Regions from separate parts of the Lysinibacillus canaveralius genome, predicted to be linked through region 3. Evidence: riboswitches for the same ligand, from Rfam matches in the RefSeq annotation. Region 3 holds a riboswitch; each other region holds the start of a gene.
The links. Region 3 has a riboswitch for lysine ahead of AA0Y26_RS22235 (transporter substrate-binding domain-containing protein). Riboswitches for the same ligand answer to the same signal wherever they lie in the genome.
Positions count from the first base shown of each region.

Region 1: it holds a riboswitch for lysine, as region 3 does, so the genes downstream of both, AA0Y26_RS15645 (ACT domain-containing protein) here and AA0Y26_RS22235 (transporter substrate-binding domain-containing protein) in region 3, are expected to answer to the same signal.
Region 2: it holds a riboswitch for lysine, as region 3 does, so the genes downstream of both, AA0Y26_RS12385 (transporter substrate-binding domain-containing protein) here and AA0Y26_RS22235 (transporter substrate-binding domain-containing protein) in region 3, are expected to answer to the same signal.
Region 4: it holds a riboswitch for lysine, as region 3 does, so the genes downstream of both, AA0Y26_RS00855 (amino acid permease) here and AA0Y26_RS22235 (transporter substrate-binding domain-containing protein) in region 3, are expected to answer to the same signal.

Region 1 is NZ_CP154840.1:3,083,979-3,087,141, reverse strand. Features, by position in the region: gene uvrC (excinuclease ABC subunit UvrC) at 1-898, shown strand, start outside; lysine riboswitch at 933-1,124, shown strand; gene AA0Y26_RS15645 (ACT domain-containing protein) at 1,256-1,735, shown strand; gene AA0Y26_RS15640 (YslB family protein) at 1,871-2,287, opposite strand; gene AA0Y26_RS15635 (succinate dehydrogenase cytochrome b558 subunit) at 2,558-3,163, shown strand, end outside.
Region 2 is NZ_CP154840.1:2,436,764-2,439,926, forward strand. Features, by position in the region: gene AA0Y26_RS12380 (amino acid ABC transporter permease) at 1-438, opposite strand, end outside; gene AA0Y26_RS12385 (transporter substrate-binding domain-containing protein) at 525-1,367, opposite strand; lysine riboswitch at 1,475-1,660, opposite strand; gene odhB (2-oxoglutarate dehydrogenase complex dihydrolipoyllysine-residue succinyltransferase) at 1,863-3,122, opposite strand.
Region 3 is NZ_CP154840.1:4,407,679-4,410,841, reverse strand. Features, by position in the region: gene AA0Y26_RS22240 (M20/M25/M40 family metallo-hydrolase) at 1-1,282, opposite strand, end outside; lysine riboswitch at 1,456-1,639, shown strand; gene AA0Y26_RS22235 (transporter substrate-binding domain-containing protein) at 1,721-2,527, shown strand; gene AA0Y26_RS22230 (amino acid ABC transporter permease) at 2,594-3,163, shown strand, end outside.
Region 4 is NZ_CP154840.1:157,949-161,111, reverse strand. Features, by position in the region: gene AA0Y26_RS00855 (amino acid permease) at 1-1,400, opposite strand, end outside; lysine riboswitch at 1,541-1,713, opposite strand; gene AA0Y26_RS00850 (CynX/NimT family MFS transporter) at 1,853-3,058, shown strand; gene AA0Y26_RS00845 (restriction endonuclease) at 3,118-3,163, shown strand, end outside.

The DNA of each region.
Region 1 (3,163 bases), 1.3 Mb from region 3:
TCAACACCTGAAGCCAAAGGAAATTTTCATCCCGAATAACATTGATGAAACATTGCTTGAAAAGTTACTCGATGTAAAAGTGGTGATTCCAAAACGCGGACAGAAGAGGGAGCTTGTAGAGATGGCCACAAAAAATGCCCAGATTGCTATTCATGAAAAGTTCCAGCTGATTGAGCGGCAGGAGGAACGGACAATCGGGGCATGCGAGGCACTCGGCGATGCATTGAATATTTCAACACCGTTTAGAATCGAAGCCTTTGATAATAGCCATATGCACGGAGCTGATCCAGTTTCGGCAATGGTTGTGTTTATCGATGGAAAGCCGGCGAAAAAGGAATACAGGAAATATAAAACCCGTGAAGCAGCCAAGCATGACGATTACGGAGCAATGGAGGAGGTTATCCGGAGACGTTACACAAGGGTGCTAAAGGACAATCTGCCTCTTCCTGATCTCATTATTATTGATGGAGGGAAAGGGCAGATGGAAGTGGCGAGAAGTGTACTGCAAAATGAGCTGGGGCTAGTGATTCCGATTGCAGGCCTGGCAAAGGATGAAAAGCACAACACGTCACAGCTGTTATTTGGTGAACCACCGATGCCGGTGGAAATGAAACGTACAAGTGATGGATTTTACCTCCTGCAGCGAATTCAGGATGAGGTCCACCGGTTCGCGATTACATTTTTACGTCAACAGCATCAAACAAATGCAATCCAGTCAGTGCTTGATCAAATAGAAGGGGTGGGACCGAAACGGAAGCAGCAATTATTAAAGCATTTCGGATCCGTGAAAAAGATACGCGAGGCAAGTGTTGACCAGCTCCTAGAGGCAGGTATCCCCCAGAAACAGGCATACAATATTCATCAATACTTTCAAAAAAATGGATTGAAAAACGAATAGGTGTGTGCTACGCTTACAACAGAATTTTATAGCGAATATAGATAGAGGTGCAGGTTTCAATAGTACCGCTTGTGAGGAGGAGCAACTCCAAGGAACGGGCGTGAAAGGGAAAACTGCCGAAGTGGATAATTGTTGTTCCAATTATTTGCTGGTTTTGCATTTAAGAAATGTAAGACTGTCAGAAAACGCCGGTAAGAGGCTTATTTTCTGGAGAGCTATCTCGACGAACAGATTATAACGTTTATTGAGGCGGCTCTCTACATATGTGGAGAGCCGCTTTTTATATGGGAAGTTGGGGGTCATTATTCGCTTGGCTCGATCGTAAATTGAGGTGCATTTTTTAAGGGGGAAGCAAAGGTGGAAAAAGATTTGATTGTACAAGGCGTGTCCTATGAGGCGGATATTATTCGCCTAACAATTGGCTATGATGCCTATGAGGAGTCAGTAGTAGCAGATATCGTGACAGTATTGGCCGAAAATGGGATCGATATTGATATGATTGTGCAGGTTTTAATGGATGACAGAACCTCGACTATTTCCTTCTCGATGGAGAAAGAAGCGTTTGCTAAAGCGCTTCGTTTACTGGAATCCAGTAAACTGTCCCTTGGCTTTAGTTTTGCGGACTTTGAAGTAGGTCTGGCAAAAGTATCACTTGCTGGATCGGCGATAGGTTCTAATCCAAGAATAAAGGCCCGGATGTTCACTCGTTTATCGAGAGAAGGGATTCAAGTGAAAATGATAAGCTCTTCAGAATACAAAATGTCGGTAGTTGTATCTCAGGGTGAGATGATGAGGGCAGCAAATGCATTGCATAATGAATTTCATGTCGGTTGTTAAAAAGCGAGAAAAAGATTACTTGGTTGAAATACCAGTAAAAACCTTATTTTTTATAGTATCTACAATAATATAGAAAAAAGAGCGCTTTTTAGAAAACTGGAGTGTTCCTAAGGCGCTCTTATTGTCATGTCCTGCTCAGCGGACAGGTTCTTTTAAATCCCATTTTACATTGAATTTAATCGTACCTTGCTTACTATTTTTTTCTTCATAGCATTCTGTTAGAAAGCCATTAATCTTCTGTGTCTGTTCTGCCAGGAAGCCGGCTTCGATTCGGAAGCAGCGTTCTTCGGCCTTCAATGTATCTGCATCACCACTTAGTATGTATATGATTTCATCTTTATCTTGCTTTTCAATCGACAAAATTCCCCATCCGGCTTGTTCAAAAAACATAGGTGCTTCATCAAGGGTGAATAAGGGGAATTTACGTGCTAGTTCCTTTCCGGCCCAGTAAAGTACCTCTTCTTCATGTTTACCAAGGACCGAACGAAGTATATTATCACGTATTAACTCGTAACCGAATGTTGGAATCGTTTTCATGTTATGATCTGGCATCTATAAAAAACTCCCCTCAATATTTTCGTATTTTTTAGACTAATTATTAAGTAAAACAAACTATCGAAGATAAAAAGCGTTTTAACCAGCAGAAATCCTCTTTTTTAGTGTAGATGAAATAATCCGCAGTGCCTTGACGCTAGTACTTTCTGAGAGTACAATGGACATGTCATAATATTGTACCATGATGAAATATGCAGTCAATGCCATTAAATTACAAAGTAATGACAATTGATTAGTATATTTCAAGTACTAAGGGGGGTAACAATCTTGTCGAAAGATCGTGAGTTTTTATGGCGCCGCTTACATTCCCTGCTTGGGGTGATCCCGGTAGGTCTGTTCTTGGTGTTCCACTTATCACTGAACTTCACTGCGGTTGGCGGTGAAGAAGTCTACAATAATTCAACCGGGGTAATGGAATTAGTCCCACATGCATTATTGGTAGCAATGGAATGGATTATTATTTATATTCCATTAATGTTCCACGCGTTTTACGGAATCTATATCGCATTTACTGCTAGACACAATGTGAAGCGCTTCAGTACATTCCGTAACTGGATGTTCGCTCTACAACGTTTTACAGGTATCTTCCTAGTAATCTTCGTTGCTTGGCATATTTTCCAAACACGTGTTCAAAAGGCACTTGGAGCTGAAGTTGACTTTAATATGATGGCTGAAATCGTGGATAACCCATGGATGCTAGGCTTCTACATTGTAGGTATTTTATCCGCTACATTCCACTTGGCGAACGGTATTTGGTCGTTCCTAGTAAGCTGGGGTATTACTCAGTCTCCGTCATCACAACGTGTTGCGACTTTCATCACAATGGCAATCTTCGTCATCCTATCTATTATGGGTGTAGTAGCAATCGTTTCG
Region 2 (3,163 bases), 2.0 Mb from region 3:
TATCATGGTTTGGAAATGATTCATCCCGATAGCCTGTGCAGCTTCGTATTGCCCTTTATCAATCGACACAATACCCCCGCGTACAATTTCAGCCATATAGGCACCTGTGTTTAGACCTACAACAACTAACGCAGCAATAAATCGATCTAATTCGATCCCATAAGCATAAAGAACATAAAAGACAACCATCGCCTGTACCATCATTGGTGTACCACGGAAAATTTCGACATACACAGAAAGTATGAAATTGAATACTTTTAAAATGACGCTTTTAACCGAACGTTTAGCAGTTGGAATGGTATGCATAATTCCAATAAAGAATCCGATAAATGCACCAATGATTGTACTGATTACAGCAATGGCTAATGTAATATATGCTCCCCTTAAAAACATCGGCCAGTTATTTTGCAATATTGAGATAATGGTTTCGAAACTCATATAAAATCCCCCTAACAGCTTTTGGCTGTTCTCTATCAAATTGAAAAACTAGCCGCGTTATACTTGCGGCTAGCAGCAAATATTATTTATTGAGCAGCTGGTTGGTTGGAAATCGCATTTTCCATCAATTTTTGTCGCTCATCCTCTGAAATGTTAGAAAGCACTTCATTCATCTTATCAATATTCTTTTCACCTTTACGAATACCTATCGCTACAGCTGTATCAGCCGGCTCTGTCTTAAAGCCGTCTTCCAGTTCATTATAAGTAAAGCCATCGATTGCTGCAGCAGCTGAGATAGCTTCTGGACGCTCTGCAACGTATCCATCAATTGCTCCGCTTTGCAAGGCTACACGCATTGCTGGGAAATTATCCATAGCTACCTGTTGGTTTACACCAGGAATTTGATCAATTACTTTATAGTTTGTCGTATTCAATTGAGCCGTAATTTTCGCACCTTCGAAATCTGCCAGTTTAGCTGCCTTTTCATAGGCTCCGCCTTTTTTCACTACTACTACAAAATCAGAAGTATAATAGTTTTCAGTAAAATCAATCGCTGCTTTTCGATCTTCAGTTGGACTCATACCCGCAATAATTGCGTCTACAGCGCCCGATTGCAGCGAAGGCACTAAGCCATCCCATTCCGTTTTTACGATAACTAATTCCTTGCCCAGACCTTCAGCAATTTTCTTAGCGATTTCTACATCATAACCGCCTGCATACTCTTTTGAACCTTCAATTTTCACAGCGCCGTTTGAATCATCATTCTGTGTCCAGTTGAATGGTGGATAGCCCGCCTCCATCCCTACTTTTAGTATTCCGCTTTCATTTTCTCCGTCTTCAGAAGCAGTGCCTTCATCATCTGACCCGCATGCAGCCAGCACAAGTGCCGTCATCATAGCAGCCATCAATAATAATAGTTTTTTCTTCATAAATCTCTCTCCTTTTTATCAGAAAATTGGGTATATTGTGCATATAAAAAGCGACCTTACAGAACTGAAGGTCGCGTTTGATATGTAGCCCATTTCCTCTAGTTCCCTATTGAGATAGCACAACTTACATGATCGGGAAAGACCATGCAAGACAGTTCTACAGTTATTTACTGCAGCCCCAGTATACATAAGCGAGTCTTATGCACACTTCGGCGACATTTCCTTCTTTTTCATTTCAACGCTTTCTCGCAGCTCCATGAAAAACTAATAAATATCGCACCTCTACCTCACGAGATGTGAGGTGTAAATATTGAATTGATGTTACTAGAATACTACAACACTCTGAAATAACTGTCAACATTCAATTTTCGAAAAAGTATACTTAAATACCTATGGCGATAAAAAAAACGCTGAAATTCGTAGCATAAAACTATTAATTATATTGAAATACAGAAAAATCCCACTTGCCTAAACAAGTGGGACAAAGGAATTAAATTAAGAATTTAGCAATAAATCTTCTGGGTTCTCGATTAACTCTTTAACCGTTTTCAAGAAGCCAACAGAATCTTTACCATCGATGATTCGGTGGTCATATGAAAGAGCCACATACATCATTGGACGAATTTGTACTTCGCCGTTAACAGCTACTGGACGGTTTACAATTGAGTGCATACCAAGGATACCAGCTTGTGTACCGTTCATGATTGGTGTTGACATCAATGAACCAAATACACCACCATTAGTGATTGTGAATGAGCCGCCTGCCATATCGTTTAGGCCTAATTTTTTGTCGCGGGCTTTTCCAGCTAGCTCAGCAATATTTTTCTCGATTTCAGCGAAGTTTTTGCTGTTTGCATCACGTACAACCGGCACTACAAGACCTTCTTCTGTAGATACTGCAATACCGATATCGAAGAAGTTATTTAAGTGAATTTCATCACCTGCGATTTGAGCGTTTACGTAAGGGTATTTTTTAAGTGCTGCTACAACCGCTTTTGTGAAGAATGACATGAAGCCTAATTTAATATCATTTGCTTTTACGAATTCATCTTGTTTACGTTTACGTAATGCCATGATGTTCGTCATGTCAATTTCATTGAATGTTGTTAACATTGCTGTAGATTGTTTTACTTCAAGTAAGCGTTTTGCAATTGTTTGGCGACGACGAGACATTTTTTCGATTGTTACACGTCCAGAATCAGCTGCTGGAGCGAATACTAATGGACCACCTGTTGCTGCTGGTGCTGCAGCTGGTGCTGCTGGTGCAGTACCGTGTGCTGCTACGTCTTGAACGCGTACGCGGCCTTGTGGATCTACAGGAGAAATTGCTGCTAAGTCAATTCCTTTTTCACGAGCTAGTTTACGAGCTGCTGGTGATGCAACTACACGCTCACCTGAAGTTTCTTCTACTGCCGCCGGTGCTGGTGTTGTTGCAGCTGCTGCTGGAGGCGCTGCTTTTGGTGCTTCTTGTGCCGGTGCTGCTTCTTGTGCTGGTGCAGCTGGTGCAGGAGCTGCGCCTTCGCCTGCTTCTACTACTGCGATTACTTGACCAACTAGTACTGTGTCGCCTTCTTCAGCAAGGATTTGTGTTAATACGCCTGCTTCTTCAGAGATGATTTCAGCGTTTACTTTATCAGTTTCTAATTCTACGATGAATTCGCCTTTTTCTACGCGATCTCCAACTTTTTTCACCCACTGGGCAATTGTACCTTCTGTAATCGATTCTGCTAATTCAGGGACTTTAATTTCAGCCACTTTAATATCCTCCTTTGATTACCCATTTCCTTTATTATAAG
Region 3 (3,163 bases):
CAATTCTTGGTGAGTATAGGGAAGAGTAAAATAAAATAATAGCCGGATCTTTATCCTTCATCCATTTCCAAGCTTCCTCGACAACTCGGGCAGCAAACATGCGTGTATCTAATAGCGGATTCGCCAGGAGATCTTGTTTAAATTCATTCATGTGTGCAATGAACGAATCGCCGTTTTCTTCGATTAATAACTGTTCCATTTCTTCATATGTAAAAACTCTCGGCTTCCAAGGGGGCGAGACAAAGGGTTCCCCGCTAATTTCACTGTATTTGCGATATCTCTCTTCGAAAGCAGCCAGTGCGTTGGCAAAAGCAATCGTAGCTTGCTCTTTAAGTTTAATCAGTACGTCCTTTGGAGACCAAGAATGAATAAAGAAATTATAATAAACATAAGCCGATAGTGCTGTTTGAACGGTATAAGATGGTTTTAAATCCGTTTGTTTTAATGATACGGGCGGTACGGTCGTTTCTCCATAAGCCTCATTGCAAAGCTCTGGATTATAGTTGATTTGTTTTGTCAGTTCGGCAGCGATAAAGTTAGGGTCTAAACCTTCAAAAGCTGAACCAACATGTGTTTCGGCACCGGTGATAAAGAATGACGGCAGCAGTTTGCCGACCGTTCCTTTATAGATATAGCGGTTTTCATCCCCTTCAAAGCGAGGTGAAACGAAGTCTGCATTGATGGCTGCAATATATTCAAAACCATGTTCTTCTTTCCACTTTTTCAATGTTTTTAAAGAGGAAAGAACGCCGTGCGAGCCGTCTTCCTCGTCACATTCTGCTAATAATAAAATATTGCCATCCAGTTCATCAAGATGTTCGGAATAGTACTTTAAGAGATAAAGGTTGCTGGCAACACCGCTCTTCATATCAAGAACACCACGGCCAAACAGCCAGTCCCCGGACTCTAAATGTTCCTTGGCTGAAGCGGGCAGCTTTTCATTTTTCAATGCTTCCATCAAGTCATCTGGAGAACAGGCGTGCTCTTTCAGCTGGTTGAAGTCATCAATACCGACTGTATCTATATGACCCATTAAAATAATTGTACGATTGCTGCTTCCTTTTTTTCCTTTAACAAATGCCATGACATTATAGCGTTCTTGATCATCATTTATGGTCTTCTCTAGTGCTACTGAGTCAGGGTTATCTAAAAAGTATGGCAATAAAGAGATAGTCTGGAATAAAGAATGGGCAATTGCCCCCTCGCCGGTTGTATTTACAATACTTTCTATGTTAACAAGCTGTTTCGTATAGGTAAGTATATCGTTACGGCAATTCAACATATGACTGCCTCCTTTTTTTGTCTGTTATTTTATCAAAATGTAACGTAAGATATAAACCTCGTCAAGTACACAATTATACAAATAAATTAAATTGCTATTGTACTATTTAAATTATTCGACTATAATGAAAAACGTTATATTAAATTTCATATCAAATCCTCATCTTTTGCATTAGATGGGGTAGAGGTCGCGATTTATAAGAGTATCCTATTGGAGATTTAGTGAAATCTAGGAAAATAGGAAAAAGGATAAATCGCCGAAGCTTTTGAAATCACTATTTTCAATAAAGCTGGGGCTGCACTCGAACAGGGGCAGAACTGTCACAATTCCTTTGAATTGTGGAGAACTATCACAAGAAATGCAGAGAGATGAGGGTGTATTTAAAGCACTGTCACATAAAAGCGGCAGTGTTTTTTTTATTTCAAAGGAGGAACACAAATGAAAAAGCTTTCTATTTTTTTAGTTGCAGCAATGTTGTTGCTTTTATCCGCATGCGGTACGCAGAAAAATGACCAAGGGGAAAAGGAAACAGCATCAAGCGAATCTGACAATGAGTTAGTGAAAGAAGGATCATTAACATTTGCGATGACAGGGCAGTATCCGCCATTGAACTTCCAAAAGGATGGTAAATTGACTGGATTTGATGTAGAAATTGGAACTGAAATTGCTAAACGGATGGGGCTTGAGGCGAATCCTGTAACCAATCCTTGGGAAACAATTATTCAAGGGCTGAAATCAAATAAATATGATGCAATTATTGGAAGCATGACTGCAACACCTGAACGTGATAAGCAAATTGATTTTACTGAACCGTATTATCTATCCGGTGCACAAATCTTCGTTGCAGAAAATAATAAAGATATTCAGTCAAAAGAAGATTTACAAGGTAAAACAATCGGAGTAATTCAAGCTAGTACTTGGAAGGATATGGCTGAAACATTAACTTCTCCAGATAAGGTGAAAGGCTATCCAGTTGACGTTAATGCACTTCAAGATTTGGCACTTGGACGCCTGGATGCGGTTATCACCGATAAAATTGTTGGGGTAAGTGCTAAAAATGAAAAAGGCTTAAAAATTGAAGCTATTGGGGACTTGTTAAATGAGGACCGCGTAAGTATAGGGGTTGCTGAAGGAAATAAAGATCTCGCAAACAAAATTAACGAGGCGCTTCAGTCCATGATTGACGATGGTACGTATGAAGAGATTAGTATGAAGTGGTTTGATACAAACATTATGCAAAAATAGCTATTAGTATTGCAGGCAAGCGCCTTTTATTAGGCGCTTGTACTATAAAGGAAGGAGGCTGGTCTCATGATTTTTTTACAAAATATCACGGATATTTTTAGTGAACATGGAGTTGCCTTTTTAAAAGCTTCTTGGATGACAATCTCAATAACGGCTATTTCCCTGCTGTTTGCGATGATTATTGGACTTATTATTGCTGGTTTTAAAATTTCTTCAAAAAGGATTCTGAATTGGATTGCCGATATTTATATTGGAATTATCAGGGGCACGCCTCTCATTGTTCAGATTATGTTTTTGTATTATGGGTTGGCCAATATCATTAACTTGGACAATTTCACAGCAGGTGCATTGGCATTAGGTATTCATACAGGTGCTTATATTGCTGAAATCTTTAGAGGATCCGTACAATCAATTGACCGTGGACAGATGGAAGCTGCAAGGTCTTTAGGAATGTCTTCTTCTCTTGCAATGAGAAGAATTATTTTTCCGCAAGCGTTCAAAAGATCGATCCCCCCCTTGGCCAATCAGTTCATTATCGGCTTAAAAGATTCTTCCCTTGTTGCTTATATTTCGGTAACAGACCTATATAACACTGCTCTGGGAGTTCAGGGAGAAAACTATATGCCATTCGAAACT
Region 4 (3,163 bases), 320 kb from region 3:
TTATAACCAATCCATAAGGCTGCAAACAATGGCAGACCAATATAGGATACGAGTATACCGTACCAATCAATCGTACCACCTGTGAACGCTGTATAGTTCTGGCCAAGAACAACAATCATACAGATTGTAAATGCAAACAGCGGCCCAAACGGATAAAGCGGTGCCACATATGGAAGGTCACTTAAGTTACGTCCTTGTGCCACGTAAGCTTTACGGAAGCGATAATGACTGATAGCAATACCAAGCCATGCAATAAACCCAGACATACCAGAGGCATTTAGCAGCCAAATATAAACAACACCATCTCCAAAGAATGAAGCAAGGAACGATAAAGAACCTACTGCAAGAGTAGCAAGCAGTGCATATACCGGAATACCACGCGTATTAATACGGGCAAATAGCTTTGGTGCCTTCCCATCTACTGCAAGCTGGAACAGCATACGGCTCGCTGCATAAAGACCTGAGTTACCGGCAGAAAGCATAGCAGTCAAAATAATAGCATTCATAACGGAAGCCGCGACTGCTATTCCTAAATTTTCAAATACGAGTGTGAAAGGACTCATCGCAATATCATCAGATAAAAGGCGTTCATCTGTATAAGGGATTAGAAGTCCAATCGCTCCAATAGCAAAGATATAAAACAGTAAAATACGCCAGAATACAGAACGTACCGCCTTTGGAATATTCTTTCCCGGGTCGTCTGTTTCCCCCGCTGTCACACCAAGCATTTCTGTCCCTTGGAACGAGAAACCGGCTGCTAGGAAGATACCGAACATCGCCATGAGACCGCCGTTAAACGGCGCATCCTCTACAAAGAAATTCGAGAATCCGACTGGGTCATTGCCTCCCAGAATACCAAAAATCATTAGGAACGAAACAATGATGAAGATGATAACTGTTGCTACCTTAATCATCGCAAACCAATATTCACTTTCCCCATACGCTTTAACTGATAATAAGTTAAATGTCAGTACAACAGCGATAAATAATACAGTCCATAGAATTGATGAACTATCCGGGAACCAGTACTTCATGATAATAGAAACAGCTGAAATTTCAGCAGCAATTGTAATCGCCCAGTTATACCAGTAGTTCCAACCTAATGCAAATCCAAGCGCTGGATCAACGAAGCGCGTTGCATACGTACTAAATGATCCGGATGTCGGCATAAATGCGGCCATTTCCCCAAGACTTGTCATTAAGAAATACACCATGATACCGATCAGCGCATACGCCATCAGTGCACCGCCTGGCCCAGCTGATGAAATAGCTGAACCTGAAGCCAGGAACAGCCCTGTCCCGATTGTACCTCCCAACGAAATCATCGTTATATGACGGCTTTTCAGCCCTCTTTTCAGCTCCGGTTTATTGCCGAGCTGGTCTATTTTTATTTCACTCATACTTCAAACTCCTCAACTTTTTTGTTGATGGTATTTCGGTATCGAGGCTTGAGCAATTTCACGAATGATCCTTCCTCAGATCATTTAAATAAAAAAGCCGCCATAAAAGTTATGACGGCACCCAAAATACCTCATCAACTTGAAACGATAGCTCACCCGCCGCAGCGGCAGTTCTGTCCCTATTCGAGTACAGCCCCAGCATGGCACTTGAAGAGCAGTGCTATACTTCGGCAACCATTCCTTTCATAAAGCCTCGCAGATTCTCCCAATCTCCGCTATACTAGTCATAATGGTCGCGACCTCTACCCCACTTTCACATGAGGTATAATCTATTAAATTTAAATACTTAAAAAAAGTCTATCATAGCATTTTTTTGTTATCAATGGTTTTCACTTATTCAGTTTTTTCATACATTTCAAACTTTTTATAACAATAAATAAGGAGTTGTCATTATGGAAGATACACCTCATCAAAAAAGCAAAAAAATACAACTAAATAATAAAGTAATTTTATTTACTGTATCTATTATCCTATTAGCGATGACATTACGTACACCGCTCACACTAGTAGGGCCGGTTATTTCTTTTATTCGCGAAAGTTTGGGGATTTCGAATGTTTTGGCAGGATTTCTCACGACCATCCCCCTTCTTGCATTTGCTGTTGTGTCACCTTTTGCACCCCGCATTGCAAGAAAATTTGGTATGGAGTGGACGCTCTTTTACTCTGTCGTATTATTGAGCGCGGGGATTCTGCTGCGTTCATTCGGCACGACTGCCTTGCTGCTCATTGGCACTGTCCTAATCGGTGTAGCCATTTCATTTGGCAACGTACTAATCCCGAGCTTCTTTAAAATGCGCTATCCGCTTCATATTGGCTTGCTAACCGGGATTTACACCGTTTCAATGAACCTGTCAGCCGGTATTGGTGCAGGAATCAGCTATCCCGTTGCATCAGGATCTAGCTGGCAGATTGCTTTAGCGTTAGCTCTTGTGGTTACAGTAGCTGCTCTCTTCTTTTGGATTCCTCAGCTGCGCGGAGAAAAGGTAACATTAGGAGAAGGCGCTTCAAATAGTAAGGGATGGTCTTCTCTCATCCGTTCTCCTATTGCGATTGCCGTCATGCTGGCAATGGGGCTGCAGTCCTTTATTTTCTATACAACAGCAGCATGGATTCCAGAAATCTATATCGCACAGGGAATTGATGCAAACAAAGCAGGCTGGCTTGTCTCGGTATTACAGTTTGCCCAAATTCCAATGACTTTCCTGACACCAATAATCGCTGGGAAAATGACCAACCAACGACCTATTGTGGTCATATTCACTATCTTTTACTTAATCGGCTTTACAGGCGTGCTTATGGAATGGACCGAATATGCGTTCATCTGGATGATCTGCCTAGGCTTTGCCGGCGGTTCTTCTTTCAGCCTTGCTATGATGTTCTTTACACTGCGGACAAACACAGCCTATGCAGCTGCGGAACTCTCTGGCTTCGCTCAGTCGATTGGTTATCTACTGGCCGCAATTGGTCCGATTGGCTTTGGATTAATCAAGGATATGACGGGTGATTGGTTCATACCGAACTTTATTTTTATTATAATTGCCATTTCTTTGTTCTTTTCGGCATATATTGCAGGGAATAACCGAATAATCGACAATTGATGCAAACATACGTACTTATTTTATGATATAATTGCGTATTATATCTAAAGGAGAAAAGTATGTTTCGGAAACGTCGAAGAAAGAGAAAAAAACGCACTCCATACT